DNA from 2 places in the Pseudarthrobacter sp. LMD1-1-1.1 genome. Region 1 is predicted to be linked to the other one. Evidence: riboswitches for the same ligand, from Rfam matches in the RefSeq annotation. Region 1 holds a riboswitch; the other holds the start of a gene.
The links. A riboswitch is a leader RNA that binds a small molecule or an ion and turns the genes downstream of it on or off. The one in region 1 is predicted to bind glycine.
Positions count from the first base shown of each region.

Region 2: linked by a shared signal. The riboswitch ahead of gcvP (aminomethyl-transferring glycine dehydrogenase) and the one ahead of gcvP (aminomethyl-transferring glycine dehydrogenase) in region 1 are both predicted to bind glycine.

Region 1 covers NZ_JBEGHP010000012.1:689,108-704,755, forward strand. Annotated here, with positions in the region: gene MRBLMD1_RS08800 (DUF6458 family protein) at 52-309, opposite strand; gene MRBLMD1_RS08805 (alpha/beta hydrolase) at 483-1,100, shown strand; gene MRBLMD1_RS08810 (HAD family hydrolase) at 1,303-2,040, shown strand; gene MRBLMD1_RS08815 (glycoside hydrolase family 65 protein) at 2,178-4,523, shown strand; gene lipA (lipoyl synthase) at 4,650-5,663, opposite strand; gene MRBLMD1_RS08825 (L-serine ammonia-lyase) at 5,709-7,148, opposite strand; gene glyA (serine hydroxymethyltransferase) at 7,458-8,789, opposite strand; gene gcvH (glycine cleavage system protein GcvH) at 8,786-9,169, opposite strand; gene gcvT (glycine cleavage system aminomethyltransferase GcvT) at 9,217-10,329, opposite strand; gene gcvP (aminomethyl-transferring glycine dehydrogenase) at 10,339-13,191, opposite strand; glycine riboswitch at 13,344-13,443, opposite strand; glycine riboswitch at 13,756-13,853, shown strand; gene cycA (D-serine/D-alanine/glycine transporter) at 14,008-15,519, shown strand; gene purU (formyltetrahydrofolate deformylase) at 15,585-15,648, shown strand, end outside.
Region 2 covers NZ_JBEGHP010000027.1:17,810-33,457, forward strand. Annotated here, with positions in the region: gene mmsA (multiple monosaccharide ABC transporter ATP-binding protein) at 1-749, opposite strand, end outside; gene chvE (multiple monosaccharide ABC transporter substrate-binding protein) at 856-1,983, opposite strand; gene araB (ribulokinase) at 2,251-4,011, shown strand; gene MRBLMD1_RS21150 (L-ribulose-5-phosphate 4-epimerase) at 4,008-4,736, shown strand; gene araA (L-arabinose isomerase) at 4,766-6,286, shown strand; gene MRBLMD1_RS21160 (LacI family DNA-binding transcriptional regulator) at 6,326-7,357, shown strand; gene MRBLMD1_RS21165 (hypothetical protein) at 7,434-7,637, shown strand; gene MRBLMD1_RS21170 (DUF4193 domain-containing protein) at 7,730-8,032, shown strand; gene MRBLMD1_RS21175 (AMIN-like domain-containing (lipo)protein) at 8,220-8,771, shown strand; gene MRBLMD1_RS21180 (APC family permease) at 8,843-10,399, opposite strand; gene MRBLMD1_RS21185 (Dps family protein) at 10,621-11,100, shown strand; gene MRBLMD1_RS21190 (MFS transporter) at 11,184-12,740, opposite strand; gene MRBLMD1_RS21195 (TetR/AcrR family transcriptional regulator) at 12,824-13,360, shown strand; glycine riboswitch at 13,452-13,549, shown strand; gene gcvP (aminomethyl-transferring glycine dehydrogenase) at 13,742-15,648, shown strand, end outside.

The sequences.
Region 1 (15,648 bases):
TTTTCGGGTTCATCGGTGGTGGCCCGGATCCCGTCCCCGGTGGTGGCCCGGCTAGATGCCGCCGTCCCGGCTTTCGTGGCGGGTGATGCGCTCGCCGGTGGTGGGATCGATGACCGAGCGGGACTCGCTGACCCGGCGGCTGCGGCCCGGGGAAGCGAGGATGAGTGAGGCGATCAGCCCGATTACGCCTACCGCCATGAGGATGTAGCCCACCAATTGCTGGTCCACGAACGGGATGAGTCCGGGCGCCACGGCCCAGGCAAGGATGGCGCCGAGGGCGATGAGGAAGATTGACGATCCGATTCTCATGACTTGCTCCTTTTGGCCGCGGGCTGCGCGGCGCTGGTAGGGCGATACGGGAGGGTGGTGCGTACACTGCCAAAAGCCAAGCCTGCTGTCTATCAAGCGTCACGCTACCTCCCGGTGATTGCGGATTCAATGATCCGGGCGGGGCGTCGTGCTTCCGTAGTTAGGCTTGACCAGTGGAAACAGTTGTGTGGTCCAAGCCGGAGGACCAGCGCGCAGGCACCCCCCTGCTGGTGATGATGCACGGTTACGGTACGGACGAGTCCCGGATGGTGCGCCTCTTCGAGTACCTGCCTCCCGAGTTCACGTTTGCCGCCCTGCGGGCTCCGATGCCCATCGGGGACCACTGGGGCTGGTTCCTGCTCGACTACTTCCTGGCGAACGACTTCGCGGATGTCATCTCCGCCGCCAACTCGGTGCGGGCCTGGATCAGTTCCGTCAGGGACCAGCACAGCAGCGTCACCCTGATGGGTTACTCGCAGGGCATGGCCATGGCCAGTACGCTCCTGCGGCTGCACCCGGATGACTACAAGGCCGTTGTGGGACTGTCCGGCTTTGTGCTCAACAACGAGCTCCTCTCGGTGACGGACTCCTTTGACGTCAGGCCGCCCTTTTTCTGGGGGCGGGACAAGGCGGACCTGGTGATCAACGAGGACGCCGTTGCCTACACCGCGGAGTGGCTGGAAGAGAACACGCTGCTGACGGCCCGGACGTACCCGGGAATGGGGCACGCGATGTCCAAGACCGAGATGGTGGACGTCAGCGCCTTCCTGCGCCACTACGTGCTGCGCTGACTGTGTAGCTGCCCCATCGGTGGGTACGAAAAAACAGTTGCCAGCGAAATTTGCAAGCGCTTACACTCGTCTACGGCCATGATCGGTCCTGCAGTGGGCGGACAAGGAAGTGATGCTGCGTGCATGAGGCGCAGCAGTATCCTCCTTCAGGCTGTCCCGGCAGGGCCGGCTGTCCACGAACCGAAAGGACACCGCACTGCCGATGACACTCGAAACTGCAGCTGGGACCGCCGGCTGGACCGGCGCCGCAGCAATCCTCTTTGACCTGGACGGCGTTCTGACGCCCACCGCCACCGTGCACGAGCGCGCCTGGCAGGAACTGTTCGATGGCTACCTGGCCTCGCATCCGGAGGTCCCCGGGTACCGGGAAAGCGACTACTTCGACCACATCGACGGCAAGCCCCGCTTTGACGGTGTGCGCGACTTCCTGGCTTCGCGGGGGATCACGCTCCCGGAAGGCCCGCTGGATGACGACCCTGCCCACGAAACCGTCCAGGGCCTGGGCAACCGGAAGAACGCGATCTTCAATGACATCGTCAGCGCCGGCGTCGAACCGTTCCAAGGCTCGGTCCGCTTCCTCGAAGCCGCCCTGGAACGCGGACTCAAGGTCGCCGTCGTCTCTTCCTCCCGCAATGCCCCTGCCGTCCTGAAAGCCGCCGGACTCAGCCACTATTTCCCCGTGGTGGTGGACGGTGTGGTGGCCGCGGAACAGGGCCTGCCCGGAAAACCAAGCCCGGCCACCTACGAATACGCGGCCAAACTCCTGGACCTCTCCAGTCCGGAGTGCGTGGTGGTCGAGGACGCTGTGTCAGGGGTTCAGGCCGGACACGCGGGATCGTTCCACTCCGTGATCGGCGTGGACCGTGGCGCCGGGCGGCAGACGCTCCTGGACGCCGGAGCCACCCTGGTGGTCAACGACCTCCAGGAACTCGTCCCCTAAACCCAGGCCTCAAACCCCGTTGCCTGCCCCGGGCAACCCTGCTGCTCCCCGGCAGCACCCATCCGAGTATTGCCCTTCCCCCGAATATTCCGTGCCGGCCAGTCCGGCACCACAGCAAGGCCAAAAGGACCCCGACCATGGCATTGATCTCCGCGGACCGCGAACGGTTCCCCGATACCCCCTGGCAGCTCGTCGAAACGCGCTACGGAACCGATGGCGCCGGAACCCTGGAGGCCCTGTTCGCCCTGGGCAACGGCCATCTGGGCATCAGGGGTGCCCATTGGGCGGCGGCCGACGCAGAGCTGCCAGGCAGCTTCATCAACGGCCTGCACGAAATCTGGGACATCAAGCACGCCGAAAACGCCTTTGGCTTCGCCCGGACGGGCCAGCGAATCCTCTACATCCCGGACGCCAACAACTTCACCGTGGTGGTGGACGGCGAAAACCTCAGCCTTGCCGAATCAGAGGTCCTGGACTACCGCCGGAGCGTCGACTTCTCCACCGGGATCTACGAGTGCCGCATCACCTGGCAGTGCCGCTCCGGCGCCACCGTGACCACCACGGAACGGCGGGCGGTGGGCTACGAGTCCCGCGGCTGCCTGGGCATTTCCCTGGAGGTGGATGCGGACCGGCAAATCTCCCTGGACGTCACCTCCGCGGTGATCAACCGCCAGGACCAGCCGGTGGAAGACCACTCCGTCCACGATCCCCGCCGGGCGGGACGGCACGCCGGGCGGGTGCTGCTCCCCGTGCGGCTGGACGGCGGCGACGGCTCGCTGCGGTTGTCCTGGGAGGCAGCCGAGTCCAAGCAGCGGGTGGGGATCGCGGTGGACCACTGGACCTCCGCCGGCCACCAGCCGTTCGAAACGGTGGTGGACCAGGACGACAGCACCGTCCGGTACGTCCTTGCAGTGGACGCCGGTGACCCGTTCCGGCTGGAAAAGACCGTCAGCTACGCGGCCGGCCCCACCGTCCAGGACCCGGACGTGGATGCGGCCGCAGTGGCTGAAGAGGCACTCCGCCCGGTGGACAGCATTTTTGCCGAAAGCATGGCCCACTACCGCGGTTACTGGGCCACCTCGGACATCGTGGTTGAGGGCGGCCGGCCCGGGTTGCAGCAGGCCATCCGCTGGAACCTGTTCCAGCTGGCCCAGGCCACGGCGCGTGCCGATGTTGCGGGCATTCCCGCCAAGGGCGTGACGGGCTCGGGCTACGAGGGGCACTACTTCTGGGACCAGGAGGTGTACCTGCTGCCGTACCTTACCTACACCAACCCCGACGGCGCCCGGCAGGTCCTCGAGTTCCGCCACGGCATGCTTCCCGAGGCCAGGATCCGGGCGAAGGAGCTGAGCGTGGACGGCGCCCTCTTCCCGTGGCGCACCATCAACGGGCTCGAGGCCAGCGCCTATTACGCGGCCGGTACCGCACAGTTCCATATCGCCGCCGCGATTGCCTTCGCCACCAACAGGTACCTTTGGGCAACCGGGGATGCCGGATTCCGGGATGGCATGGGCGCTGAACTGCTGATCGAGACGGCCCGGATGTGGATCTCCCTGGGCTTCTTTGGCAAGGACGGGCTCTTCCACATCCACGGCGTCACCGGCCCTGATGAGTACACGGCAGTGGTGAATGACAACCTGTACACGAACGTGATGGCCCGCTTCAACCTGCGTGCCGCCGCCGCGCTTGGGCACGCAGGCATCACCCACGAGGAGCGCCAGCTGTGGGAGGCTGCCGCCAACCGCATGCAGCTGCCCTTCGATGACCGGATGCAGGTCCACTCCCAGGACAACGACTTCATGACCCTGGAGGCCTGGGACTGGACCACGCCGCGGTCCAAGTATCCGCTGCTGCTGCACTTCCACCCGCTGGTCATCTACCGGCACCAGGTCCTGAAGCAGGCCGATACCGTCCTGGCCATGTTCCTGCAGTGGCAGGACTTCACTGCTGAGGAGAAGCAGCGGGCCTTCGACTTCTACGATCCCATCACCACCGGCGATTCCACGCTGTCCGCCTGCGTCCAGGGGATCATGGCGGCCGAGGTGGGCTATTCGAGGGAGGCCCTGGACCACTTCACCAATGCCGCCTTCATTGACCTTGACAACACGCACGGCAACACGATCGACGGCGTGCACATCGCCTCCACCGGCGGAGTCTGGAGTTCGCTGGTGTGCGGTTTCGCCGGCATGCGCGACCAAGGCCCGGTCCCGTACTTCGATCCCCGCCTGCCCGCGGAGTGGGAGGGGCTGACCTTCCACCTGAAGATCAGGGGCCGCCTGCTGCTGGTCCAGCTCGCCGCCGGCTTTATCACGCTGACGGTCCAGGACGGCGGTCCGCTGGAAGTTGACGTCCGTGGCCAGCGGCTGACGGTGGGCAACGAGCCGGTGCGGGTTCCACTGGAACCGGTCGCGGAACCGGAACCCACGGTGTTCCCCAGCGGATTGCCGACGGCGAGCATCCCGGTGGTGCGCGGCAACAGCTGAGCGGGTTGCCGGGCTGGGCGGACGCGCCGGGGGAGGCCCGGCGGCTTCCCTTGCCGGCCTCCCCAGTCTCCTGTTGTCTTCCGGCCTGGTGCCCCCCAAAACAGCACCAGGCCGGAGCGCAGTGGCCTAACCGGCGAGGAGGGTGGCGGCTTCCTGGCGGGTGGTGCCGGAGTCCTGGATGCCTTCGGCGATGTGGGCGAGTTCGGCGGGGATGTCGCGGCCTTTTTTGCGCATGGCGGTGGCCCAGAGGCGGCCGGCGCGGTAGGAGGAGCGGACCAGGGGGCCGGACATGACGCCGAGGAAGCCGATTTCTTCGGCTTCGTGCTGGAGGTCCACGAATTCCTGGGGTTTGACCCAGCGGTCCACGGGCAGGTGCCGTTCGGAGGGGCGCAGGTACTGGGTGATGGTGATCAGGTCGCAGCCGGCCTGGTGGAGGTCGCGGAGGGCTTCGCTGATTTCTTCGCGGGTTTCGCCCATGCCCAGGATGAGGTTGGACTTGGTGACCATGCCCAGGTTTCGGCCCTGGGTGATGACATCCAGGGAGCGTTCGTAGCGGAACGCGGGGCGGATCCTTTTGAAGATCCGGGGCACGGTTTCGACGTTGTGCGCGAAGACTTCGGGGGCGGAGTCGCAGATCGCCTTGATGTGGTCGGGGTTGCCGGAGAAGTCGGGGATGAGCAGTTCCACGCCGGTGCCGGGGTTCAGTTCGTGGATTTTGCGGACGGTTTCGGCGTAGAGCCAGACGCCTTCGTCTTCGAGGTCGTCGCGGGCCACGCCGGTGACGGTGGCGTAGCGCAGCTGCATGGACTGCACGGAGCGGGCCACCTTGGTGGGTTCGAACATGTCCACGGGGGAGGGTTTGCCGGTGTCGATCTGGCAGAAGTCGCAGCGGCGGGTGCATTCGGAGCCGCCGATCAGGAAGGTGGCTTCCTTGTCTTCCCAGCATTCGAAGATGTTGGGGCAGCCGGCCTCTTCGCAGACGGTGTGCAGGCCTTCTTTTTTGACCAGGTTCTTCAGCCCGACGAACTCCGGGCCCATCTGGACCTTGGCCTTGATCCACTCCGGCTTGCGCTCCACCGGGACCGCAGCGTTGCGCTGCTCGATCCGCAGCATCTTCCGGCCTTCAGGTGCCAGGGTCATGATCGTGTTTCCTTTGTCTTCTTGGGGAATCGGAGTATGCCGGTGTCAGCATTCGACGACGTTGACGGCGAGGCCGCCCATGGCGGTTTCTTTGTATTTGTCGGACATGTCTTTGCCGGTTTCGCGCATGGTGATGATGACTTCGTCGAGGGAGACGCGGTGGGTGCCGTCGCCCCAGAGCGCCATTTTCGCGGCGTTGATCGCTTTCGCGGCGGCGATCGCGTTCCGTTCGATGCAGGGGACCTGGACCAGCCCGCCGATCGGGTCACACGTCAGGCCGAGGTTGTGTTCCATCGCGATTTCCGCGGCGTTCTCCACCTGGGCCGGGGTGCCGCCCATGACCTCGGCCAGGCCCGCGGCGGCCATCGAGGACGCGGAGCCGACCTCGCCCTGGCAGCCCACCTCGGCCCCGGAGATCGAGGCCTGTTCCTTGTAGAGCACCCCGACGGCGCCGGCGGCGAGCAGGAACCGCACCACCACATCGTCGCGGTCGGCCTGGGTGGCCTGGTCCATGCCCGGGGCGAAGTGCAGGGCGTAGAACAGCACCGCCGGGATGATCCCGGCCGCCCCGTTCGTGGGGGCGGTGACCACCCTCCCGCCGGAGGCGTTTTCCTCGTTCACCGCCAACGCCACCAAGTTAACCCACTCCTGCCAATACCTCGGGTCATAGTGGTCCTGCCCGTCCTGGCCGTCCTGGTCGGTGTCTTCGGGGCGGGCGGTTTCCTTCTTCAACCGCTCGTACCAGTCCGGGGCGCGGCGGCGGACCTTCAACCCGCCCGGCAGCACCCCTTCACGCTTGAGCGAGGTGGCCACGCAGTTCTCCATCACCGACCAGATATGCCCCAGCCCGGCCCGGATCTGCTCCTCGGACCGGGAGGCCTTCTCGTTCACGAACATCACGTCCGCGATGCCCAGCCCGGTCACCGCGCAGTGCTCCAGCAGTTCTGCCGCGGTCCGGAACGGCAGCGGCAGCTCCTCTTTGGACGCGTCCAGTTCCTGCTGCGCGGCGTCCTCTTCACCCTCGCGGACGATGAACCCGCCACCGACCGAGAAGAACGTCGCCGCATGCACCACATCCCCGGCCGCGTCGGTAACGGTGAACGTCATCCCGTTCGTGTGCCGCGGCAGCACCGTCAACGGCCGCAACACCATGTCGCCCACCCCGTAGGGCAGCGCAACCGCACCGGCCAGGTTCAGGATCCCGGTCTCCGCGACTGAAGCCAGCCGCTCCTCCACCTCTTCGGGCAGGATCAGTTCCGGATGGAACCCCTCCAACCCCAACAGGATCGCCGTCATCGTCCCATGCCCGTGCCCCGTCGCCGCCAACGACCCATACAAATCCACCCGCAGCGACGCCACGTCCGCCAGCTTCCCCGAGGCCTTCAACTCCTCAGCAAACACAGCAGCAGCCCGCATCGGCCCCACAGTATGAGAAGACGAAGGGCCAATACCGATCGAAAAGAGGTCAAAGACACCAACAGCCATGTGCGTGGTTCCTAACTAATACAAGTGGTCGGGATGGAGCGGGCAGGACATCCTCTGCGTGCTCGGTCGCGAAGACGCCCGCTGAGCGGACGTGACGCTCCCTTAGACGCACGCTGCCGGATGCCCCACCCACTCCGCGGGCACGTCACCAGGAGACATGCGCACGAGGGGCCGGCGGAGCCGGACTTTTCGAAAGCCTGCTCCCCACCGTCTCCCTAGCCTCGCAAGCTCGGCCAGGGAACCCTGACGGCGTGGGCCCAACGCAGGCGTGAAAATGTCCGGTCCGCCGGTCCCGGTAGCAACCGGAGATCAGGACAGTGGTGCGACGCCCGGGTAGAGCGGGTGGGCTGCGGCGAGTGCCTCGACGCGGTGACGCAGCCCGGAAAGGTCCGCGCCGGCGTTGGCAATCAATGCCTCGGCGATGATGTCCGCAACCTCGCGGAAGGCGTCCTCGCCGAAGCCACGGGTGGCCAGGGCCGGGGTGCCGATGCGCAGGCCGGACGTGACCATTGGCGGACGCGGGTCGAACGGGACCGCGTTGCGGTTGACGGTGATGTCGATCGCGGCCAGGCGGTCTTCGGCCTGCTGGCCGTCGAGTTCGCAGTTGCGCAGGTCAACGAGGACCAGGTGCACGTCGGTGCCGCCGGACACCACGCTGATGCCCCTGGCGGTGACGTCCGGCTGGACCAGGCGTTCGGCCAGGATGCGGGCGCCGGCCAGGACGCGCTCCTGCCGCTCCTTGAATTCCTCGGACGCCGCGATCTTGAAAGCCACGGCCTTGCCGGCGATGACGTGCTCCAGCGGCCCGCCCTGCTGGCCCGGGAAGACGGCGGAGTTGATCTTTTTCGCGACGTCGGGGTCGTTGGAGAGGATGATGCCGCCGCGCGGGCCGGCGAGGGTCTTGTGCGTGGTGGAGGTGACCACGTGGGCGTGCGGGACCGGCGAGGGGTGCAGGCCGGCGGCCACCAGCCCGGCGAAGTGTGCCATGTCCACCATGAGGTAGGCGCCCACGGAATCGGCGATGCGGCGGAACTCGGCGAAGTCCAGCTGGCGCGCGTAGGCTGACCAGCCGGCCACGATGAGCTGCGGCTTGTGCTCCTGGGCCAGCCGCTCCACCTCTGCCATGTCGATGGTGTGGGTGTCTTCGCGGACCTGGTACGGGACCACGTTGTAGAGCTTGCCGGAGAAGTTGATCCGCATGCCGTGGGTCAGGTGGCCGCCGTGGGCCAGGTTCAGTCCCATGATGGTGTCGCCGGGCTTGATGAGCGCGTGCATCACCGAGGCGTTGGCCTGGGCGCCGGAGTGCGGCTGGACGTTGGCGAACCCGGCGCCGAACAGGGCCTTGACCCGGTCGATGGCCAGCTGCTCGATGACGTCCACGTGCTCGCAGCCACCGTAGTACCGCTTGCCCGGGTAGCCCTCGGCGTACTTATTGGTCAGCACCGAGCCCTGCGCCTGCATGACCGCTGCGGCTGTGTGGTTCTCGGAAGCGATCATTTCCAGGCCGTCGCGCTGGCGGCCCAGTTCGTCGTCGATCTTTGCTGCAATCTCGGGGTCCAGGGCAGCGAGGTCTGCGTTCAGGCTGGGGGAGACCACCTGTTCAAAGGCCACGGTGCCCGCGGCGGATGAAGCGCCGCTCACAGTTCGCCGCCGTTTGCTTCGGCGTATTCCTGTGCGGACAGCAGCGGGCCCTCTTCGGTGACGGTGACCTTGAAGAGCCAGCCGGCGCCGTAGGGGTCGTTGTTGATCACGGCGGGGTCGCTGACGACGTCGTCGTTGACTTCCGTGACCTCGCCCGTCACGGGGGAGTACAGGTCGGAGACGGACTTGGTGGACTCGATCTCGCCACAGGTCTCGCCTGCGGTCACCGTGGCGCCAACCTCGGGCAGGTCCACGTAGACGATGTCGCCCAGCGCCTCGGCGGCAACGGCGGACACGCCCACCACGGACGGGCCGGAGCCGTCGGCGGCGATCCATTCGTGTTCGGCGGAGTACTTCAGTTCAGCGGCAACTTTAGCCATGGTGTGTTTCCTTAAGTTTGGGGTTCAAAAATGCGGGAGCGCCGGTGCTATTTTTGGCGCTTGTAAAAGGGCAGTGCGACGACTTCGAAGGGCTCGGCCTTGCCGCGCAGGTCCACGTCCAGTGCGGTGCCCAGCTCAGCGTGCTCGACGTCGACGTAGGCCAGTGCCACGGGGTAGCCAAGGGTGGGGCTCGGCTGGCCCGAGGTCACCTCGCCCACCACGTTTCCGTCTTTCAGGACGGGGTAGCCGCCACGGCCGGCACGGCGGCCGTGCCCTTTCAGGCCAACGAGTTTGCGCTTGGGGCCGGCTTCCTTGGCTGCCTCGAGTGCGGCCCGTCCCACGAAGTCGCCTTCCTTGGACTTGAGGGCAACTACGGGGCCAAGGCCGGCGTCGAACGGCGAGCGCTCCAGCGAGAGCTCGTTGCCGTACAGCGGCATGCCCGCTTCAAGGCGAAGCGAATCGCGGGATGCGAGGCCGCAGGGGACAATGCCGAACTCTTCCCCGGCCTGGGCCACGGACTCCCACAGGGAAGCGGCGCCTTCGTTCGGGAGGAAGAGTTCAAAGCCGTCTTCACCGGTGTAGCCGGTGCGGGCCAGGATGACATCGTGGCCGGCCACGGTGACTTCGTTGAACGCGTAGTACTTCAGGTCGGTGACCAAGGCATGCTGGGACTCGTCCGTGAGCTTGAGCAGGATGGCCTCGGCCTTGGGTCCCTGGACTGCGACGAGCGAGGTTGCCGCCGAAGCGTCCTCCACCGTCACGTCGAAGGCGACAGCGCGTTCGGCGAGGGCGGCCGCCACGGTGGGGGCGTTGCCGGCGTTGGGAACCACCAGGTACTTCTCATCGCCGAAACGGTACGTGATGAGGTCGTCGATGATGCCGCCGTCTTCATTGCAGATCAGCGAGTACTTGGCCTTGCCGTCCGCGATGGCGGACAGTTTGCCCACCAAGGCGTAGTCAAGGAAGGCACCGGCCTGGGGCCCGGTGACCCATACTTCGCCCATGTGGGAGAGGTCGAACAGGCCGGCGGCGTTGCGGACGGCGTGGTGCTCGGCCAGTTCGGAGCTGTACTTGAGCGGCATCTGCCAGCCACCGAAGTCGGTGAAGGAGGCGCCCAGCTTCTTGTGCTCTTCGTAAAGAGCCGTGTAGTTCTCAGTCATGGGGGATCCTTAGTTTTCGAACTCTTCGAGCGGCGGGCAGGAGCAGATGAGGTTCCGGTCTCCGGCGGCGCCGTCGATCCGGCCCACCGGCGGGAAGTACTTGTCCTGCTTGAGGTGGTGGACGGGGAAGACGGCCTGCTCGCGGCTGTACTGGCGGGTCCATTCGGAGTTCACGACGGCGGACGCGGTGTGGGGTGCGTTGCGCAGCGGGGAGTCCTGGACAGAGAAGTCGCCGTTGGCCACCTGGTCGATTTCCTTGCGGATAGTGATCATGGCCTCGATGAAGCGGTCGATCTCGGCCAGGTCCTCGGACTCCGTGGGCTCCACCATCAAGGTGCCTGCCACCGGGAACGCCAGGGTCGGGGCGTGGAAGCCGAAGTCGATGAGGCGCTTGGCCACATCCTCGGCCGTGACGCCGGTCCTGGCGGTCAGGTCGCGCAGGTCCAGGATGCATTCGTGCGCCACGAGCCCGCCTTCACCGGTGTACAGCACCGGGAAGTACTCGTTCAGGCGCACGGCAACATAGTTCGCTGCGAGCAGGGCTGCCTTGGTGGCCTCGGTCAGGCCCTCGCCACCCATGAGCTTCACGTACGCCCAGGAGATCGGCAGGACACCGGCGGAACCGAAGTTCGAGGCGCTGATGGCCACGCCGTGGCCTTCCTCATGCGCTGCCTTGTTGGCGTCGCCGGGCATGAACGGCGCCAGATGGGCCTTGGCCGCAACAGGTCCGACGCCGGGTCCGCCGCCGCCGTGCGGGATGCAGAAGGTCTTGTGCAGGTTCAGGTGGGAGACGTCGCCGCCGAACTTGCCGGGCTGGGCCAGTCCCACCAGGGCGTTCAGGTTGGCACCGTCAACGTAGACCTGGCCACCGGCAGCGTGCACAGCCTCGCAGATCTCGGTCACGTCCGCGTCGTACACGCCGTGGGTGGACGGGTAGGTGATCATGATCGCCGAGAGGACGTCCTTGTTCGCCTCGATTTTCGCGTACAGGTCCTCGTGGTCGATCGTGCCGTCCGCGGCCGTGGCAACGACGACGACCTTCATGCCGGCCAGGACAGCAGAGGCGGCGTTGGTGCCGTGGGCGGAAGCGGGGATCAGGCACACGTTGCGCTGGGTATCGCCGTTGGCGCGGTGGTAGCCGCGGATGGCCAGCAGGCCGGCGAGCTCGCCCTGGGAACCGGCGTTCGGCTGCAGCGACACCTGGTCGTAGCCGGTGATTTCCGCAAGGTCGGCTTCCAGGCCGCTGATCAGTTCACGCCAGCCTTCGGTCTGGGAGTCCGGGGCGAAGGGGTGGATGGAGGCGAACTCCGGCCAGGAGATGGCCTCCATCTCGGCGGTGGCGTTCAGCTTCATGGTGCACGAGCCCAGCGGGATCATGGTGCGGTCCAGTGCGAGGTCCCGGTCGGACAGCCTGCGGATGTAGCGCAGCAGCTGGGTTTCGGACCGGTGGGTGTTGAACACCGGGTGCTGCATGTACTCGGAGGTGCGGAGCACCTCTGCGGGCAGGTCGAAGCCCTCAGCGTCCACTACCGGGCCGGCTCCAAAGGCGACGGCGATCGCGGACAGGATTTCCGGCGTCGTGGTTTCATCCACGGACACGCCGATGGTGTCGGCGTCGATGTGGCGCAGGTTGATGCCGCGTGCTTCAGCAGCGGTGATGACCTTGGCGGCCTTGCCCGGGACGGAGACCGTGACCGTATCGAAGAACGCCTCGGCGGCCAGTTCCCGGCCTGCGATCTGGAGCGTGGTGGCGAGGGCGCGGGCGTTGTTGTGGACGCGCTCGGCGATGGCCTTCAGCCCGTCGGGGCCGTGGTAAACGGCGTAGAAGGAGGAGACGATGGCCAGCAGGGCCTGCGCGGTGCAGATGTTGGATGTCGCCTTTTCGCGGCGGATGTGCTGCTCGCGGGTCTGCAGCGCCAGGCGGTACGCCGGGAGGCCGGCGTCGTCCTTGGATACGCCCACCAGGCGGCCCGGCATGGAACGCTCCAGGCCCTTGGCCACGGCCATGTAGGCGGCGTGCGGGCCGCCGAAGAACAGCGGGACACCGAAGCGCTGGGTGGAGCCGACGGCGATGTCGGCACCCTGTTCGCCCGGAGGGGTGATCAGGGTCAATGCCAGCAGGTCAGCGGCGACCGTGACCAGCGCGCCGCGCTCCTTGGCCTCGGCAATGACGCCGGCGTGGTTGAAGACGCGGCCGGAGACGCCGGGCTGCTGGAGCACGATCCCGTTGATCGCGCCTTCAGGGAGTCCCTTGGACAGGTCGGCGACCTCAACCTCGAAGCCGAGCGCCTCGGCGCGGCCCTTGACGATGGCGATGGTCTGCGGCAGGACGTCTGCGTCCAGGACGGTCTTGCCGTCGCGGGCGTCCTTGTTCTTGTTGGCGCGTCGCATCATGAGGACAGCTTCGGCAACAGCCGTGGCTTCATCGAGCAGGGAGGCGTTGGCGATGGGCAGGCCCACCAGGTCCTGAACCATGGTCTGGAAGTTCAGCAGCGCCTCAAGCCGGCCCTGGGAAATCTCGGGCTGGTACGGGGTGTAGGCGGTGTACCAGGCCGGGGCCTCCAGGACATTCCGGCGGATGACGGCGGGCGTGATGGTGTCGTAGTAGCCCTGGCCGATCATCTGCACGGCCGTCTTGTTCTTGGCGGCGAGCCTGCGCAGCTCCGCAAGGACCTCAACCTCGCTCAGCGCGTCTTTGAGCGCAAGGGGCTTGGACTGGCGGATTGAGTTGGGAACGGCGATGTCCACCAGTCCATCAACGCTGTCGTAGCCAACGGCCTTGAGCATGGTGTCCACGTCAGCCTGGCGGCGTGCACCGATATGCCGGTCTGCAAAGGCAGACGGAAGGGATTGAATCGTCATGAGGAACTCCAGGTTTGGCCGGCCACGGGTGGCACGGCATGGATCGGGTCCCTCCCCGCTCTGTATTGGACCTGAGAGATTCCGCAAACCCATCAGGGCCTGCTTGCACCGTCGGTGAGTGCTGCCGGAGCAGCACTGCTTTCCAGAGTCGCCTCGCCGTGACGGTACATGGGCCTGAGAGATTCCTGGGGAGGATTTGCTCCTACGGCGCCTGCCCGGTGATGGCCGGGAGAACTCTCCCGCCACAGCTCGAAAGGCTTATTGAAATGTGGGTGATTCGGCTCACAGGTTACAGGCAAAGCGAAGCGGGGAGCAAATCAGTCCGTCATGAATTGGGGCTCAAGGGCGTTACGTGGATGGCGTAACGCCGGGCTTGACTTTTGTTCGTGACGGACGCCACACTGAACCCCGTGATCCGGCCGGACAGCGGAACTGGCCCAAAGACGCTGGGCGCTCCGTTCGCCGGCCGGGATCACCGGAGGCCCCACTGTCCATTCTGCGCATTATTGCGCCTGGCATGGATGCCCTCTGACAACTGAACACTGATTACCAAGCAAACGCTTTTGACCTGCGGCGGGAGAGCCCTGCCGGTACGTTCAGCAGGCGCCGTAGGAGCAAACCCTCCCCAGGAAACTCTCAGGCCCACGTACCGCCGCGATGAGGCAACTCTGGAAAGCAGCCGGGCCCTGTCCTGGCTCACCGACGGTGCAAGCACGCCCATTTCGGCATGTGGAAACTCTCAGGTCCCAGACAGAGCGGGGAGGAAATCCAATCTTTGCGACACCCCGGGTGCCGCTCGAACGATGGAGTTCCTCAATGACGACCCATTCCCCGACGTCCCCCGGCGGCGGAGCCCCGCACCTGGAGCGGCAGCTCAGCAACCGCCACATCCAACTGATCGCCATCGGCGGTGCAATCGGCACCGGCCTGTTCATGGGCTCCGGCAAGACCATCTCGGCGGCCGGCCCATCAGTGATCTTCGTGTACATGATCATCGGCTTCATGCTGTTCTTCGTCATGCGTGCCATGGGTGAACTGCTGCTCAGCAACCTCAACTACAAGTCCTTCAGCGACTTTGCCGCCGACCTGCTGGGTCCGTGGGCCGGCTTCTTTACGGGCTGGACCTACTGGTTCTGCTGGGTCATCACCGGCATCGCCGATGTCATCGCCATCGCCGGCTACTCCCGTGAACTGTGGCCCGGGGTGCCCCTGTGGATTCCCGGCCTGGCCACCGTGGCCATCCTGCTCCTGCTGAACCTCACCACGGTGAAGGCGTTCGGCGAGACGGAGTTCTGGTTCGCACTCATCAAGATCGTTGCCATTGCCGCACTGATCATCGTTGGCCTGTTCATGATCTTCACCGGTTTCCAGTCCGACGCAGGCCCTGCCACCTTCACCAACCTGTGGAGCCACGGCGGATTCTTCCCGAACGAGTTCATGGGCTTCGTGGCCGGCTTCCAGATCGCCGTCTTCGCCTTCGTGGGCATCGAGCTGGTGGGCACCACGGCGGCCGAGGCCAAGAACCCGGAGCGGAACCTGCCCAAGGCCATCAACTCCATCCCCATCCGCGTGCTCCTGTTCTACGTTGGCGCCCTCATCATCCTGATGGCCGTCACCCCCTGGACCGAGTTCAGGGCCGGCCACAGCCCCTTCATCGCCATGTTCTCCCTGGCAGGCCTGGGCGCCGCGGCCACCGTGGTCAACCTCGTGGTGCTGAGCTCCGCGATGTCCTCCGCGAACTCGGGCATCTACTCGACCTCCCGCATGGTCTTCGGCCTTGCCCAGGAAGGCGACGCCCCCGACGTCTTTGGCAAACTGTCCCGGCGCAAGGTGCCCCAGAACGCACTGTTCCTCTCCTGCGTGCTGCTGCTGTCCGGCGTCGTCCTCATGTACGCGGGCCAGGACGTGGGCAAGGCCTTTGATATGGTCACCACCGTCTCCGCCGTCTGCTTCGTCTTTGTCTGGTCCATCATCCTGGCCAGCTACATCGCCTTCCGCCGCCGCCGGCCGCACCTGCATGAAGCATCGAAGTTCAAAATGCCCGGTGGTGTTGCCATGGTCTGGGTGGTCTTCGCCTTCTTCGCCTTCGTGATCTGGACCCTCACCACCCAGCCGGACACCCTGGTGGCCCTGCTGGTCACCCCGGTTTGGTTCATCCTGCTGGGCGCAGCATGGTTCGTCCTCCGCCGCCGCCCCGCACACCAGGCCCGTTTCGCTACGTTCCAGGCTGAACTGCAGGCGGACCAGGACTTCACCGACGCCGCAGCCGGCAAGGCTGTCCGTACGGGTGCCGCCGCAGAAGCGGGGGAAGAGCGGGTCAACCGGTGATCGCTGAGGAGCTCCGCGCTTCCGGGCTGCGCGCATCCGAACCTGGGACTTCTGAAGCCGGGCAGCTGCAGGCAGTGGCAGATCCGGAAACGGGCCGGGAATTCGTGCTGACGTTCCACTGCCCGGATG
Region 2 (15,648 bases), on a different contig from region 1:
TACAGGCTCTCCAGGTCCCGGCCCACCATGCCGCGGATGATCCGCTCCTGGGTGATCTGGCCTTCGTCGAGCCGCAGGGTCTCGATAGTCCTGCCGTCCCGGATGATGGTGACGGCGTCCGCCACCTTGCGGATCTCATTGAGTTTGTGGCTGATGATGATGCTGGTGACGCCCTGGCCCTTCAGGTGGAGGATCAGGTCCAGCAGGTGGCCGGAATCCTCGTCATTGAGGGCGGCCGTGGGCTCGTCCAGGATCAGCAGCTTCACTTCCTTGGACAATGCCTTGGCGATTTCCACCAGCTGCTGCTTACCGACACTGATGTGCTGCACGGGGGTGACAGGATTCTCGTCCAGGCCAACGCGGGCCAGCAGCTTGGCTGCCTCGAGGTTGGTCTTGCGCCAGTCCACCCATCCATTGGTGGCCTGTTCATTGCCCAGGTAGATGTTCTCGGCGATGGAGAGGAACGGGCTCAGGGCCAGTTCCTGGTGGATGATGACAATCCCGCGCTTCTCGCTGTCCGAGATGCTGGAGAAGTTGCAGGGTTCGTTCTCGAACAGGATCTCCCCGTCGAAAGTGTTGTGTGCATAGACGCCGGACAACACTTTCATGAGCGTTGATTTGCCGGCCCCGTTTTCACCGCAGATGGCGTGGACCTCGCCACGGTTCACATCCAGGGTGACGTCCTGCAGCGCTTTCACGCCCGGGAACGTCTTGGTGATTCCTCGCATTTGAAGAATGGGTGTGTTCATCGTCAATTCCCACTGACTGGTCGAAGCTGGGCCTTCCTGCTGCTGCAGGAGGCTGCGGGCGGGGCTGTGGCCGGATGGAGGTCCGGCCACAGCCCCCGGGTGCTGACTACTTGACGTCGGAGTCCTTGTAGTAACCCGAGTCGATCAGTTCCTTCTTGTAGTTGTCCTTGGTGATGATCACGGACTTCAGCAGGAAGGCCGGGACAACCTTGACCTTGTTGTTGTAGGTCTTGGTGTCGTTGGTTTCCGGTTCCTGGCCCTTGAGGACAGCATCAACCATCTTGACGGCCTGCGCGCCGAGCTGGCGGGTGTCCTTGAAGATGGTGGAGTACTGCTCGCCGGCGACGATGGACTTCACGGAACCCTTTTCGGCGTCCTGGCCGGTTACCACGGGCAGGCTTCCCTTGGCGTAGCCGCCGGTGCTGGTGAGGGCCGAGATGATGCCGATGGACAGGCCGTCATACGGGGACAGGACGCCGTTCAGCTTGGTGCCGGAGCTGTACGCGGAGGTGATGATGTCCTCCATGCGCTTCTGGGCCACGGGTGCCTGCCAGCGGAGGATCGCTGCCTGCTCAAACTTGGTCTGTCCGCTGGGGACCTTCAGGGTGCCGGCATCCATGTACGGCTTGAGGGTGTCCATGGCGCCGGTCCAGAAGAAGTTGGCGTTGTTGTCGTCGGGGCTGCCCGCGAAAAGCTCGATGTTGAAGGGGCCCTTGCCGTCCACCTTCTTGCCGCTGGCATCGACCAGGCCCAGCCCGGTCAGCAACGAGGTGGCCTGCTGGACACCAACCGTGTAGTTGTCGAACGTGGTGTAGTAGTCGACGTTGGGCGTGCCGTTGATGAGGCGGTCGTACGCGATGACCTTGACGTTCTGCTCCTTGGCCTTGGCCAGGACGTCAGTCAGGGTGGTGCCGTCAATGGCGGCGATGATCAGGGCCTTGGCGCCCTTGGTCAGCATGTTCTCGATCTGCGACACCTGCGTGGGGATATCGTCATTGGCGAACTGCAGGTCCGTCTTGTAGCCGAGGTCCTTCAGGGACTTCTCCACGTTGGCGCCGTCAGCGATCCACCGTTCGGATGTCTGCGTGGGCATTGAAATGCCTACCAGTGAATCACTGGGCTTGGCGGCACCGCTGGATTCGCTGGCCCCGCCGCGGGAGCCGCAACCTGTGGCGCCCACCGTCAGGGCGAGGACAAGGGCCACCGCGCCCATCAGTTTTTTGATTCTCACCATTTTCTCCTTCCGCGGCAGCACTGCCGCGAAGTGTTGGTGGACCAGGCAGCACCAGTGCTCCCTGGTCCTGGCCACATTGTTGATGTGTCGGTTCAATATAGACCGGTTTGTGAACGCTAACAAGAGTGCCCGGCAGGAATTTCGGAAACTTTTCGGCTTCATTGACTTCTTCTTTGTTAGCGTTCACACTTGCTGCAGCACATAGCTACACCCTGACCCCTACAAACCCGGTAATGAGGCCTAAGCCTCCCGGACGGAGGCAACCCCATGCCAGATGCGCTGTTCACTCCCGGCTCCGAGTCCCGCCATGACCATTGCGTCATCGGGGTGGATTACGGAACCCTTTCAGGCCGTGCCGTGGTGGTGCGTGTCCGCGACGGCAAGGAACTGGGCAGCGCCGTCCATGAGTACCCCCACGCCGTGGTTACCGACGTCCTGCCCCGGGACACCGCGGGCGACGCCGGCGCCCGCCTTCCCGGGGAATGGGCACTTCAGGTGCCCAACGACTACCGGGACGTCCTGCGGACCGCCGTCCCCGCCGCGGTGGCGGACGCCGGGATCGACCCCGCCGCCGTCGTCGGCATTGCCACGGATTTCACTGCCTGCACCATGGTTCCGGTTAAGTCGGACGGCACGCCCCTCAACGAACTGCCCGGCTTCGCCAACCGCCCGCACGCCTATGTAAAGCTCTGGCGCCACCATGCTGCGCAGGGCCAGGCCGACCGGATCAACCGGCTTGCCGCTGAACGGGGGGAGGACTGGCTTCCCCGTTACGGGGGCCTGATCTCCTCCGAATGGGAATTCGCCAAGGGGCTGCAGCTGCTGGAGGAGGACCCGGAGGCCTACGCCGCGATGGACCACTGGGTGGAGGCTGCGGACTGGATCGTCTGGCAGCTCTGCGGCCGGTATGTCCGCAACGCCTGCACTGCCGGCTACAAGGGCATCTACCAGGATGGCCGGTATCCGTCGGAGGATTTCCTGGCCGCCCTGAACCCGGACTTCAAGGACTTTGTCAGCTCCAAGCTGGAGCACACCATCGGCCAGCTGGGGGACGCCGCCGGCACCCTGACGGCGGAGGCAGCCGCCTGGACCGGGCTGCCGGAGGGCATCGCGGTGGCCGTGGGAAACGTTGACGCCCATGTCACGGCCCCGGCCGCGAAGGCGGTGGACTCCGGCCAGCTGGTGGCGATCATGGGCACCTCCACCTGCCACGTCATGAACGGCAGCGAGCTGCGCGAGGTACCGGGAATGTGCGGTGCCGTGGATGGTGGCATCGTGCCGGGCCTGTGGGGCTACGAGGCCGGACAGTCAGGCGTGGGAGACATCTTCGGCTGGTTCACCAAGTACGGCGTCCCGCCCGAATACCACCAGGCTGCCGAGGGCGCCGGACTGGGGATCCACGAGTACCTCACCGAACTGGCATCCCGGCAGGCCATCGGAGAGCACGGCCTGATCGCGCTCGACTGGCATTCCGGCAACCGTTCGGTCCTGGTGGACCACGAGCTTTCGGGCATTGTGGTGGGCCAGACCCTGGCCACAAGGCCCGAGGACACCTACCGCGCGCTGCTGGAAGCCACCGCCTTTGGAACCCGCACCATCGTGGACGCCTTCCGCGACGCCGGGGTTCCGGTCAAGGAATTCATCGTGGCCGGCGGCCTGCTCAAGAACAAACTCCTGATGCAGATCTACGCAGACGCCACCGGCCTGCAGCTGTCCACCATCGGCTCGGATCAGGGTCCGGCCCTGGGATCGGCCATCCACGCTGCTGTCGCAGCGGGCGAATACGCGGACATCCGTGCGGCCGCCGCGGCCATGGGCGCCGAGCCCGGGGAGGTCTACACCCCAATTCCCGAAAACGCGGCCGCTTACGAAGAACTGTTCCAGGAATACAAGGCCCTCCACGACTACTTCGGCAGGGGCGGCAACGACGTCATGCACCGGCTCAAGGCCATCCAGCGCAAAGCCGCGCGCACCGGCCTCTCCGGCGCAGGCTCCGTTTCCGAATCACCCGTGGAGGTGTCCGCATGAGCGCCGCAGCAGGCGCCGGAACCGGCCTCCTGGAAACCATCGCCCGTGTCCGGGCGGAGGTGTGCGCCCTGCACGCCGAGCTGACCCGGTATGGCCTGGTGGTGTGGACCGCGGGCAACGTCTCCGCCCGCGTGCCCGGCACCGACCTCATGGTCATCAAGCCCTCCGGTGTCTCGTACCAGGACCTGGCCCCGGAGCAGATGATCGTGACCGACCTGTACGGCACCCCGGTCAGGGGCACCAACCTTGGTGGGGGCGGCACGGTGGACTGGGGCAACCCGCCGCTGTCGCCGTCGTCGGACACCGCCGCGCACGCCTATGTGTACCGGCACATGCCGGAGGTGGGCGGGGTGGTGCATACCCACTCCACCTACGCCACCGCCTGGGCCGCCCGGGGCGAAGCCATCCCGTGCGTGCTGACCATGATGGGGGACGAGTTCGGCGGCTCCATCCCGGTGGGCCCGTTCGCGCTGATCGGCGACGACTCGATCGGCCACGGGATCGTGGAGACACTGAAGAATTCCAAATCCCCGGCGGTCCTGATGCAGAACCACGGCCCGTTCACCATCGGCAAGGACGCCCGGTCCGCCGTGAAGGCCGCCGTCATGTGCGAGGAAGTGGCCCGCACCGTGCACATTTCCCGGCAACTGGGCGAGCCGCTGCCCATCAACCAGGACCACATCGACTCCCTCTACGCCCGCTACCAGAACGTTTACGGCCAATAACCGGCCCAAGACTCTTCCCAGGAGAATCCATGAGCACCGCAGCAAACACCTCCCTCGACGGCTACGAAGTCTGGTTCCTCACCGGCAGCCAGCACCTCTACGGGGAGGAAGTCCTCAAGCAGGTGGCCGCCCAGTCGCAGGAGATCGCCAACCAGCTCAATGCCTCCTCGTCGGTTCCCGTGCGGATCGTGTGGAAGCCGGTCCTGACCGACTCCGATGCCATCCGGCGCACCGCCCTGGAGGCAAACTCGGATGACTCGGTCATCGGAGTGACGGCCTGGATGCACACCTTCAGCCCGGCCAAGATGTGGATCCAGGGCCTGGACCTGCTGCGCAAGCCCCTGCTGCACCTGCATACGCAGGCCAACCGCGACCTGCCATGGGCGGACATCGACTTCGACTTCATGAACCTGAACCAGGCCGCCCACGGCGACCGCGAATTCGGCTACATCCAGTCCCGCCTGGGCATCGCCCGGAAGACCGTCGTCGGGCACGTCTCCAACCCCGAGGTAGCCCGCCAGGTGGGCTCCTGGCAGCGCGCCGCCGCCGGCTGGGCCGCCGTCCGGAGCCTGAAGCTCACCCGCTTCGGCGACAACATGCGCAACGTCGCCGTGACCGAAGGCGACAAGACCGAGGCCGAGCTGCGCTTCGGCGTCGCGGTCAACACCTGGTCCGTCAACGAGCTCGCGGACGCCGTCCACGGTGCTGCAGAGTCCGACGTCGACGCCCTGGTGGCCGAGTATGAGGACCTTTACGACGTGGTGCCGGAGCTCCGCGCAGGCGCGGCCCGGCACGAATCGCTGCGGTATGGCGCCCGGATCGAACTGGGCCTGCGCAGCTTCCTGGAAGGCAATGGCTCCGCCGCCTTCACCACGTCCTTCGAGGACCTCGGTGCCCTCCGCCAGCTGCCGGGCCTGGCCGTGCAGCGGCTCATGGCCGCCGGGTACGGGTTCGGCGCCGAGGGCGACTGGAAGACCGCCATCCTGGTCCGCGCCGCCAAGGTGATGGGCGCCGGCCTGCCCGGCGGCGCATCCCTCATGGAGGACTACACGTACCACCTGGAACCCGGCTCCGAAAAGATCCTGGGCGCCCACATGCTCGAGGTTTGCCCCTCCCTCACGGCAGCAAAGCCGCGGCTGGAAATCCACCCCCTGGGTATCGGCGGCAAGGAAGACCCTGTCCGGTTGGTGTTCGACGCCGACGCCTCGCCGGGCGTCGTCGTCGCCCTGTCCGACATGCGGGACCGTTTCCGCCTGGTGGCCAACGCCGTCGACGTCGTTCCCCTGGACCAGCCGCTGCCCAACCTCCCCGTGGCCCGCGCCCTGTGGGAGCCGAAGCCGGACTTCGCCACCTCGGCCGCCGCCTGGCTGACCGCCGGCGCCGCCCACCACACCGTGCTCTCCACCCAGGTGGGCATGGACGTCTTCGAGAACTTCGCCGAAATCGCCAAAACCGAACTGCTCACCATCGACGAAGGCACCACCATCCGCCAGTTCAAGAAGGACCTGAACTGGAACGCCGCCTACTACAAACTGGCCGGCGGGATCTGACCCAGTGGCACGGCTGAGGTGCCGGCCCCGGCGGCTGCCATGGAGCGGAACCCCGTGACGGACGGCAGGCCACCCCGGCTGCCAACGCTCGAGGACGTGGCGGAACTGGCCGGGGTTTCGCACCAGACCGTGTCACGGGTGGTCAACAGCCACCCCAATGTCAGCTCCGGCACGCGCGGCAAGGTGGAAGCGGCGATTGCCGCACTCGGCTACCGCCGCAACACCGCCGCGCGGAGCCTGGTCACCCGGCGCTCGCAGACCATCGGCGTCCTGGGCAGCGAGCTCTCGCAGTACGGCCCTGCCAACACCCTGCTGGGAGTGGAACGTGCTGCACGGGACGCAGGATACTTCGTCAGCGTCGCGGCGCTGCGGGAGGTCAACCGGGACGCGATCCTGGACGCCGTCCGGCACTTCCTGGACCAGTCGGTGGACGGAATAGTAGTGATCGTCCCGCACCTGGAGACGCTGGCCGCCCTGGCGGAACTGCCCATTGGAGTGCCGGTGGTGGCCGTCGGTCCCAACGGAAATGACTCCGTAGGCGGGGTCAAGGTGGACCAGCGCCGCGGCGCGGAACTGGCAGTGGAACACCTCATCGGGCAGGGGCACGTCCGGATCGGACACGTCGCGGGGCCACAGGACTGGATCGACGCCGTAGCCCGCGCCGAGGGCTGGCGGGGAGCCCTGGTCTCCGCCGGGCTCGAGGCAGACCTGATCATCGAGGGCGACTGGAGCGCGGGCAGCGGATACGGGATCGGCAGGCGGCTGGCAGCCGGCCGCAGGGCCACGGCTCTCTTCGTCGGCAACGACCAGATGGCCCTCGGGGTCCTGCGTGCCCTAAATGAGGCAGGCATCAAGGTGCCCGGGGACGTATCCGTGGTGGGCTTCGACGACCAGCCCGAAGCCGGCTATTTCAGTCCCCCGCTGACGGTGGTCCGGCAGGACTTTGAAGAACTGGGCCGGCGGTGCATGGACATGATGCTCACTGCGTTCGATGGCACGGGCGGCCCGCGGACCCTTGTTGTGGAGCCCGAGCTCATCCTGCGCAGCAGCACGGCCCCGCCGGTGCGGTAACGCCGGGGCCGCGGAATTAATCCGGAGGAGACGGCGGCGAAACGTGGCCACAACAATAGCTGCGTAGGTTTCAGGCATGACGCCTACCCTGTTCGTCCGGCTCCGCGGCTGGCTGCTGGACACCCTCACTTTCGACTCCGAAACGGACGCCGCCGGCGCCATGGCTGACGCCACCCGGTGGGGCTGGCTGCCGGCCTTGAGCGGGGTGTCCGTCGGAGCCGGCCACGCCCGCTCGGTGCACGCAGCAACAACGGCAGAAACCGGCCCAATGTCTGGTTAAGCACACTATTGCGCCAGTAGCGGGATAATGCCCTAAACTGCTTCACTGAGGTGCCTGAAATGGCGCTGCGCAGCAACGAAAGTGAACATGCTATGGCTACCGATTACGATGCTCCACGCAAGCAGGAAGAAGAGTCGCCGGCCGACTCTCTCGAGGCCCTCCAGGCATCACGGAGCGGCAACGCGCAGACCGCGGTTATCGATGTCGACGAGAACGACACCGCTGAAGGTATCGACCTGCCCGGCGCCGACCTGTCCAACGAGGAACTGACCGTCATTGTGGTTCCCGAGCAGTCTGACGAGTTCACCTGCTCGTCGTGCTTCCTGGTCCGCCACCGGTCGCAGGTTGCCCGCGAAAAGGACGGCCTGAAGTACTGCCGCGACTGCGAAGGCTAAATCTCCATCCTGGTTTCCCGGCGCCGGCCACCTCACACGAGGTGGCCGGCGCTTCTTTGTCCTGTGCTGCTCTGGTCCGGCTGCTTGGCCCGGTGCCGCCGTCGTTACCAAAATGACCCCTCGTTTCCGCCCTCGAACGCTCCTACGCTGGAAGCATCCAATGGCTCTCATTTTGGATGGCACTGCAATGAAAAAGTTCTTCATCTGGCTCGCAGCCGTCCTGCTGGCTGCAGGCCTGGGCCTGGTGGTTCCGGGCGCCGCCTCGGCAACCACGTCGTACTGCGGACTCACGTGGGGTTCGCTGATGAAGTCGGACGGCGCCATGGGCGGCGCACCCGTGACCAATGTCCGGACCGGGCAGCACTATTGCTTTGACCGGCTGGTGGTTGACCTAAGCGGCGCGCCGGCCCCCGGCTACACGGTCCGCTACGTCCCCCAGATCATCCAGGACGGCTCGGGAGCAGTGGTGCCAACGCGGGGCGGCGCCCGGCTGCAGGTCGTCGTCAATGCGCCGGCCTATGACAACAACGGCCAGCCCACCTACACCCCTGCCGACAAGGCTGAGCTCTCCAACGTTTCGGGCTACCAGACCTTCCGCCAGGTGGTTTGGGCCGGAAGCTTCGAGGGCCAGACCACCATCGGGCTCGGCGTCCGTGCCCGGCTGCCGTTCCGGGTGTTCACCCTCGACGGCCCGGGCTCCGGCTCACGCCTGGTGGTCGACGTGGCGCACTACTGGTGAGCCATCCGGCGTCGTCAACACAAAAGGTGCCGTGCCCCTGGCGGGGGCACGGCACCTTTCTGGGCTGGCGGCTATTCCGGAACGACGAGCGCAGGGGTGTCCTGCTTAAGGGTTTCGCCGCGGAAGAAGCCCGGGTGAGTGCGGGACATGACCAGCATGGCCACGGCGCCCAGGGCCAGGATGCCGACGCCCAGGATGAACACCAGGCCCACGCCGAACACCTCGGAACCGCTGCCGAACTCCGGTGCCAGGCTGTCCACGGCGGTCTGGACAAACACCACGAACAGGCCCACGCCGCCCACCACCGGGCATACCAGCCGCAGCACGAAGTGGCGCACGCTGTTGAACAGGCTGTGGCGGAAGTACCAGGTGCAGGCCAGGGCGGTGAGGCCGTAGTAGAAGCAGATCATGAGGCCCAGGGCCAGGATGGTGTCGTTCAGGACGTTCTCGCTGACCACGTGCATCACTGCGTAGAACCCCGCTGACATCACGCCGGCGGCGATGGTGGCGAAGCCCGGCGTGGCGAACTTCCTGCTCATTCTGCTGAAGGGTTCCGGCAGTGCGCCGTAGTGGGCCATGGCCAGCAGGCTGCGCGACGGCGACATGAAGGTTGACTGCAGGGACGCAGCGGAGCTGGAGAGCACGGCGAGGGACATCAGGATGGCGAACGGGCCCATGATGGGGGAGGCCAGTGCGGTGAAGATGTTTTCGTGGTTTTCAGCGTTGTTCAGGCCGTTGCCGGTATCACCGACGCCGGCAAACATCATGGTGGCGATGCTGACCAGCAGGTAGATGGCCAGGACGATGACGGCGGTCAGGGTGCCTGCCACGCCGGCGGTCTTCTTGCCGTTGGCCGTTTCCTCGTTCACGGTGAGGCAGACGTCCCAGCCCCAGTACACGAAGATCGACAGGGAGATGCCGGCGGCAATCTGACCGAACGTCTCGATCTTGGTGACATCGAACCACTCCCAGCTGAACGGGATGGCCGTTTCCGAGGTGGACCAGTTGGCAAAGGCCATCACGACGAACAGGCCCAGCACCAGCAACTGGAAGCCCACCAGGCTGTACTGCACCAGCTTGGTGGTGTGCAGGCCGCGGTAGCTGACCCAGACGGCCAGCGCCACGAAGACGAAGCAGGTAATGACGTTCAGGGCTTTGTTGTCCGCCAGGTCCGCCAGTTCGGGGGAGCCGGTGAGCTGTGACAGGAAGAGGTAGAAGAAGTCGACGGCGACGCCCGCCAGGTTGGACAGCACGATGATGTTTGCTGCCAGCAGGCCCCAGCCGCCCATCCAGCCCACCCACGGGCCAAAGGCCTTGGTGACCCAGGTGAAGGTGGTGCCGCTGTCCGGAGAGTCGGCGTTGAGTTCCCGGTAGGCCAGCGAGACCAGGATCATGGGGATGAACCCGATGAGGAAGATGACGGGCAGCTGGAGGCCGGCTTCATTGACGGTGGGTCCCAGTGCGCTGGTGAGGGTGTAGGCGGGGGCGATGGTTGAAATGCCCAGCACGACGACGGCCAGGAGCCCGAGCTGGCCGCCCTTGAGTCCTTTGGCACTGACGCCGTCCGCGGAGGGGGCGTGGGCGTGCGGACCGGGTTTGGCAGTACTGGTGCGGATTGTCTCTGTCATGGCACCACTTTCTGGAAGGCTGTGAGACGGAGGTCACTATATGAATGGCGTTCATTTAGTATGGGGGTGGCGGGCGTGTGATGCAAGACGCAATATGAATCACGTTCGTTTATGACTGGTTTTCGAAATTAGTAAGCCCACTGAGAAATTGTCTTTAGCCCTGCCGCCGCGCCGTCCACGGCTGGTAGCGTCTGCCGTACTGGACCAATTGAGGAGGACGCATGAAAGCTTCACCGACACTGACCAACAACCTGCAGGCCGTCCTGGCGGACCTGATCGAGCTCCACATCCAGGGCAAGCAGGCGCACTGGAACATCGTGGGCACCAACTTCCGCGACCTCCACCTGCAGCTCGATGAGATCGTCGACGCCGCCCGCCAGTTCGCCGACGACACCGCCGAGCGCATGCGTGCCCTGCACGCGCTTCCGGACGGCCGCAGCTCCACCGTGGCCGGGACCACCAGCCTGGCCCAGTTCCCTGACGGGCTCATCAGCACCGGGGATGCCATTGAGCTAATTGTCGCCGCCATGGAAGCTGCCGTTGGCACCATGCGCAAGGTCCACGACGAAGTGGATGAGGAAGACCCCACCTCCGCGGACCTCCTGCACGAGTTCATCGCCAGGCTGGAGCAGTTCGCCTGGATGGTGCAGGCCGAGAAGATGAAGCCCACCGCCAAGGTCACGGCCCCCGACTCCAAGTAGCGGACATCCGTCAGGGCGTCCTGCGCCGGGGTTGCCCCGGCGCAGGACGCTTTTTTGCCCCGGACAGCACTGCCGTTGTACTGCTAGGCCGCTTTGGGAACTTTCCGAAGCACGACGGCGGCGAGCACTGCCGCCGTCGCCATCAGTGCCAGCCCAATTGCGGCCGTGATGTGCACGCCGGAATCGAACGCGGCGGCCGCGGCATCCCGGACTGCCCCCGCGACTGATTCCGGCAGCAGGCCGGCCGCCTCCACCGCGCCGGCCAGCGTTTCCCCGGCGTTGTGCAGTGAGGCTCCGGGCAGCATGGCCTCCAGCCCTGCCGGCAGCCGGAGGTTCTGCTGGTAGGACGCGGTCAGGATGGAGCCCAGCACGGCAGTCCCCAGCAGCGAGCCCACCTCGTAGCCCGTCTCGGAAATCGCCGCCGCAGCGCCTGATTTCGCCGGCGGGGCCGAGCCGAGGATGAGGTCGTTCGAGATGGTTTCCGCCGTGCCGACGCCCAGCGCCAGGACCAGCAGTGCTGCCAGCAGCAGGGAAGGCCCGCCGTCGTGGTTTCCGAAGGCCACCATGCTGTAGCCGACGGCGCTGAAGGACAGGCCCGCGGCCACTACGTACCCCGGGCGGACCTTCCGGACCAGCGGGACTACCACCAGGCCTGCCGCCACTGTGGCTGCCAGGGCCGGAAGCATGGCAATGCCTGCCGCGGACGGCGTCATCCCCTCCAGGAGTTGGAGGTGCTGGGCAAGGAAAAGGATGAATCCGTTGAAGGAAAACAGGGCCAGGATGTTGGCGCTGATGGCCATGCTGAACACCCTGTTCCGGAACAGCGACATGTCCAGCAGGGGGTATTCCAGGCGTTGCTGGCGGCGCACGAACACGATCCCCATGACCACGCCGAAGGCGATGCTGCCCAGCCCGGCCGTGCCCGGGCCTTCGGTGGCTACTGACTTGATGCCGTACACCACGGGCACCATGACCAGCATGGAGAGCAGGACGCTTGGGATATCCACCCTGCCCGGCGCGGGATCCTTTGATTCCGGAATGAAGGCCGGCCCCAGAGCCAGCAGGGGCAGCATGAGCGGCACGGCCACCAGGAAGACGGCGCCCCACCAGAAGTGCTCCACCAGCCATCCACCCAGGATGGGGCCCAGGGCGGCGCCGCCGGAGAATCCGGCCGCCCAGATGGCCACTGCAAGCCGCCGGCGGTTGGGTTCCGGGAATATATTGCGGATCAGCGACAGGGTGGACGGCATCAGCATGGCGCCGAAGAACCCGAGCGCCGCGCGGCCGGCGATCAGCCACTCCGGGGTGGGCGCGAAGGCTGTGGCGGCGGACAGTCCGGCGAAGCCCAGGCTGCCGATGACCAGCAGCCGCCGCCGCCCAATCCGGTCGCCGAGGCTTCCCATTGACACCAGCAGCCCGGCCAGGACCAGCGGATAGGAGTCCACGATCCACAGCAGCTGCAGGCCGGTCGGTTCCAGGGCGCGTGCGATGGCGGGCAGGGCAAACGTCAGGGCCGTGTTGTCCACTGCCACCAGCAGCACGGGAAACATCAGCAGCCCCAGCGCAAGCCAATCCCGCCACGGAGGCCGCGCGGCGGTGCTGTCCCGTTGGGTGGGGGCCGGGCTGATGGAAGTCGTCATGCAATAACTGTACCGTCTGGACGGTACAGTTTGAAAACGCGGGCATTCCTTCTTCCCTGCCGGTGAAGGGCATGATGGAAGGCATGCCCCGAAAGCCTGTAGCCCGTGATGCGGTCCTTGACGCCTTCGAGTCCCTGCTGATCGACGTGGGGGAGCGCGCTGCAACCCTCGACGCCGTAGCCCGGAAGGCCGGGGTGTCCAAAGGTGGCCTCCTCTATCACTTTCCCAACAAGGAAGCGCTCATCTCCGTGCTGCTTGACCGCCTGGAAGGCCTGGCCAAGGCGGACGCCGACGCGATGGCTTCGGCCAGCGAAGGTGCTGCCGCGTATTTCATCCGCTCCTCCGTCTGGGCGGATACTCCGCTTGACCGGGTCATCGTGGCTGCCACGCGGCTTGCCGAGGTGGCACATGAAGAGACCCGCCGCCGGTTCGCCGCCATCCAGCAGCGGTGGCTGGACGAGATCGCAGCAGATGTGGGGCACGGCCTGGCCAAGGCTGTCCTGTATATGGGTGACGGGTTGTACTTCAATGCCATGCTTTCCGTGGGCCCGGCGCCGGAAGGCGGAGCGGCCGCTGATGTGGAGGAACTCCTGGCTGCTTTGGAACGGCTCCGCAGGTAGTTTTCCATTTGCCGGGAGGGCTTGTGGCGTAGGACAATGGAGAGTTGTGAGGGCTGTCACCGGCCGTCAGCATCAACAAATGAATAGCCTTTGATCTGCGGCGGGAGAGTTCTGCCGGAAGTACAGGCAGGCGCCGTAGGAGCAAATCCTCCCCAGGAATCTCGCAGGCCCCTGTACCGCCGCGGCGAGGCACCTCTGGAAAGCAGCAGGCAGTTGTCCGGCCTCCCTTGGGGGAAGCGAGACGGCTGTTGTGCTCACCGACGGTGCAAGCGGGTCCTGCCCAGGCAGGCAACGCGGAAACTCTCAGGTCCAATACAGAGCGGGGAGGGACCCGAATAGCTGTGGCGTACCCTGCGCCGCCTGAATAAATGGAGTTCCTTCGTGTCGGTTACCCCAGCCTCCACCACCTTCGTAGACCGCCACATTGGTGCACGCCGCCAGGACGACGTCGACGCCATGCTCAAAGCCGTTGGTTACGGCACGGTCGATTCCCTGGTGGACACCGCCGTACCCAAAGTCATCCGCCAGGAAACAGCCCTCCGCCTGCAGGATGCCCTCAGCGAAGTTGAAGTCCTTGCGGAACTGCGCAGGCTCGCCGCCAAGAACAAGACCGCCGTGCAACTGATCGGCCAGGGCTACTACGACACCATCACCCCTGCTGTCATCCGCCGGAACATCCTCGAGGCCCCGGCCTGGTACACCGCCTACACCCCGTACCAGCCCGAGATTTCCCAGGGCCGGCTCGAGGCACTGCTGAATTTCCAGACCATGGTCCAGGACCTGGTGGGCCTGCCGATCGCCAACGCCTCGCTGCTGGATGAAGCCACCGCCGTGGCCGAGGCCGTGCTGCTGATGCGCCGCTCCAACAAGACCAAGCCTGCAGCGGACGGCAAGACTGTCCTGGACATCGACGTGCTGCCGCAGACCATCGCCATCGTCAAGGGCCGCGCCGAGGCGCTCGGCTTCGAAGTTGAGGTCGCCGACCTGTCCAACGGCCTGCCCGACGGCGACATCAACGGCATCGTGCTCCAGCAGCCCGGTGCCTCCGGGCGGGTCTGGGACCAGTCCGCCACTATTGCGGCGGCGAAGGAGCGCGGCGCACTGGTCACCGTGGCCGCTGACCTGCTTGCACTGACCCTGATCACTCCTCCGGGCGAGCAGGGCGCCGACATCGCCGTCGGCTCCACGCAGCGCTTCGGGGTGCCGTTGTTCTTCGGCGGCCCGCACGCCGCATACATGGCGGTCCGCAAGGGCCTGGAGCGGTCGCTGCCCGGCCGCCTGGTGGGTGTGTCAAAGGACGACGCAGGGGTTCCCGCGTACCGCCTGGCGCTGCAGACCCGCGAGCAGCACATCCGCCGCGAAAAGGCCACGTCCAACATCTGCACCGCGCAGGCCCTGCTGGCCATCGTTTCCTCGATGTACGCCGTCTACCACGGCCCCGACGGGCTGAAGGCGATTGCGGAAACGACGCACGGCCACGCCCGGGTGCTGGCGGCCTCGCTGGCGGCTGCCGGTGTGGAGGTGCTGCACACGAGCTTCTTCGACACCCTTACCGTCCGCGTCCCCGGACGCGCTGCCGCGCTTGTCGCCGATGCCGAAGCGCGCGGCATCAACCTGCGTTCCATCGACGCCGATACCGTGGGCATCTCGCTCGATGAAACCACGACGGCGGCCATCGTCGCCGACGTCGCGGACGTCTTTGGGGCCTCCGTTGCCGCGGCTGAAGGCTTCGGACTGGAGGCCGCCGTCGGACGTTCCTCCGACTACCTGCAGCACCCGGTGTTCAACACGCACCGGTCCGAAACCCAGCTGCTGCGCTACATCCGGAAGCTGTCGGACCGGGACCTGGCGCTGGACCGCACCATGATCCCGCTGGGCTCGTGCACCATGAAGCTGAACGCCACCGCCGAGATGGAAGCCATCTCCTGGCCGGAATTCGCCTCCATCCACCCCTTCGCCCCGGACTCCCAGACCGAAGGCTGGCGTGAACTGATTGCCGACCTGGAGGCGGACCTGACCGCGATCACCGGGTACGACCAGGTGTCCATCCAGCCCAATGCCGGATCCCAGGGCGAGCTCGCCGGCCTGCTGGCCATCCGCGGCTACCACCACTCCCGCGGCGAAGAGCAGCGCAACGTCTGCCTGATCCCCGCCTCCGCCCACGGCACCAACGCCGCCTCCGCCGTCCTGGCCGGCATGAAGGTCGTCGTCGTTGCCACGGCCGCTGACGGCACCATCAACCACGATGACCTGACGGCCAAGATCGAAGCGAACAAGGACGTCCTGTC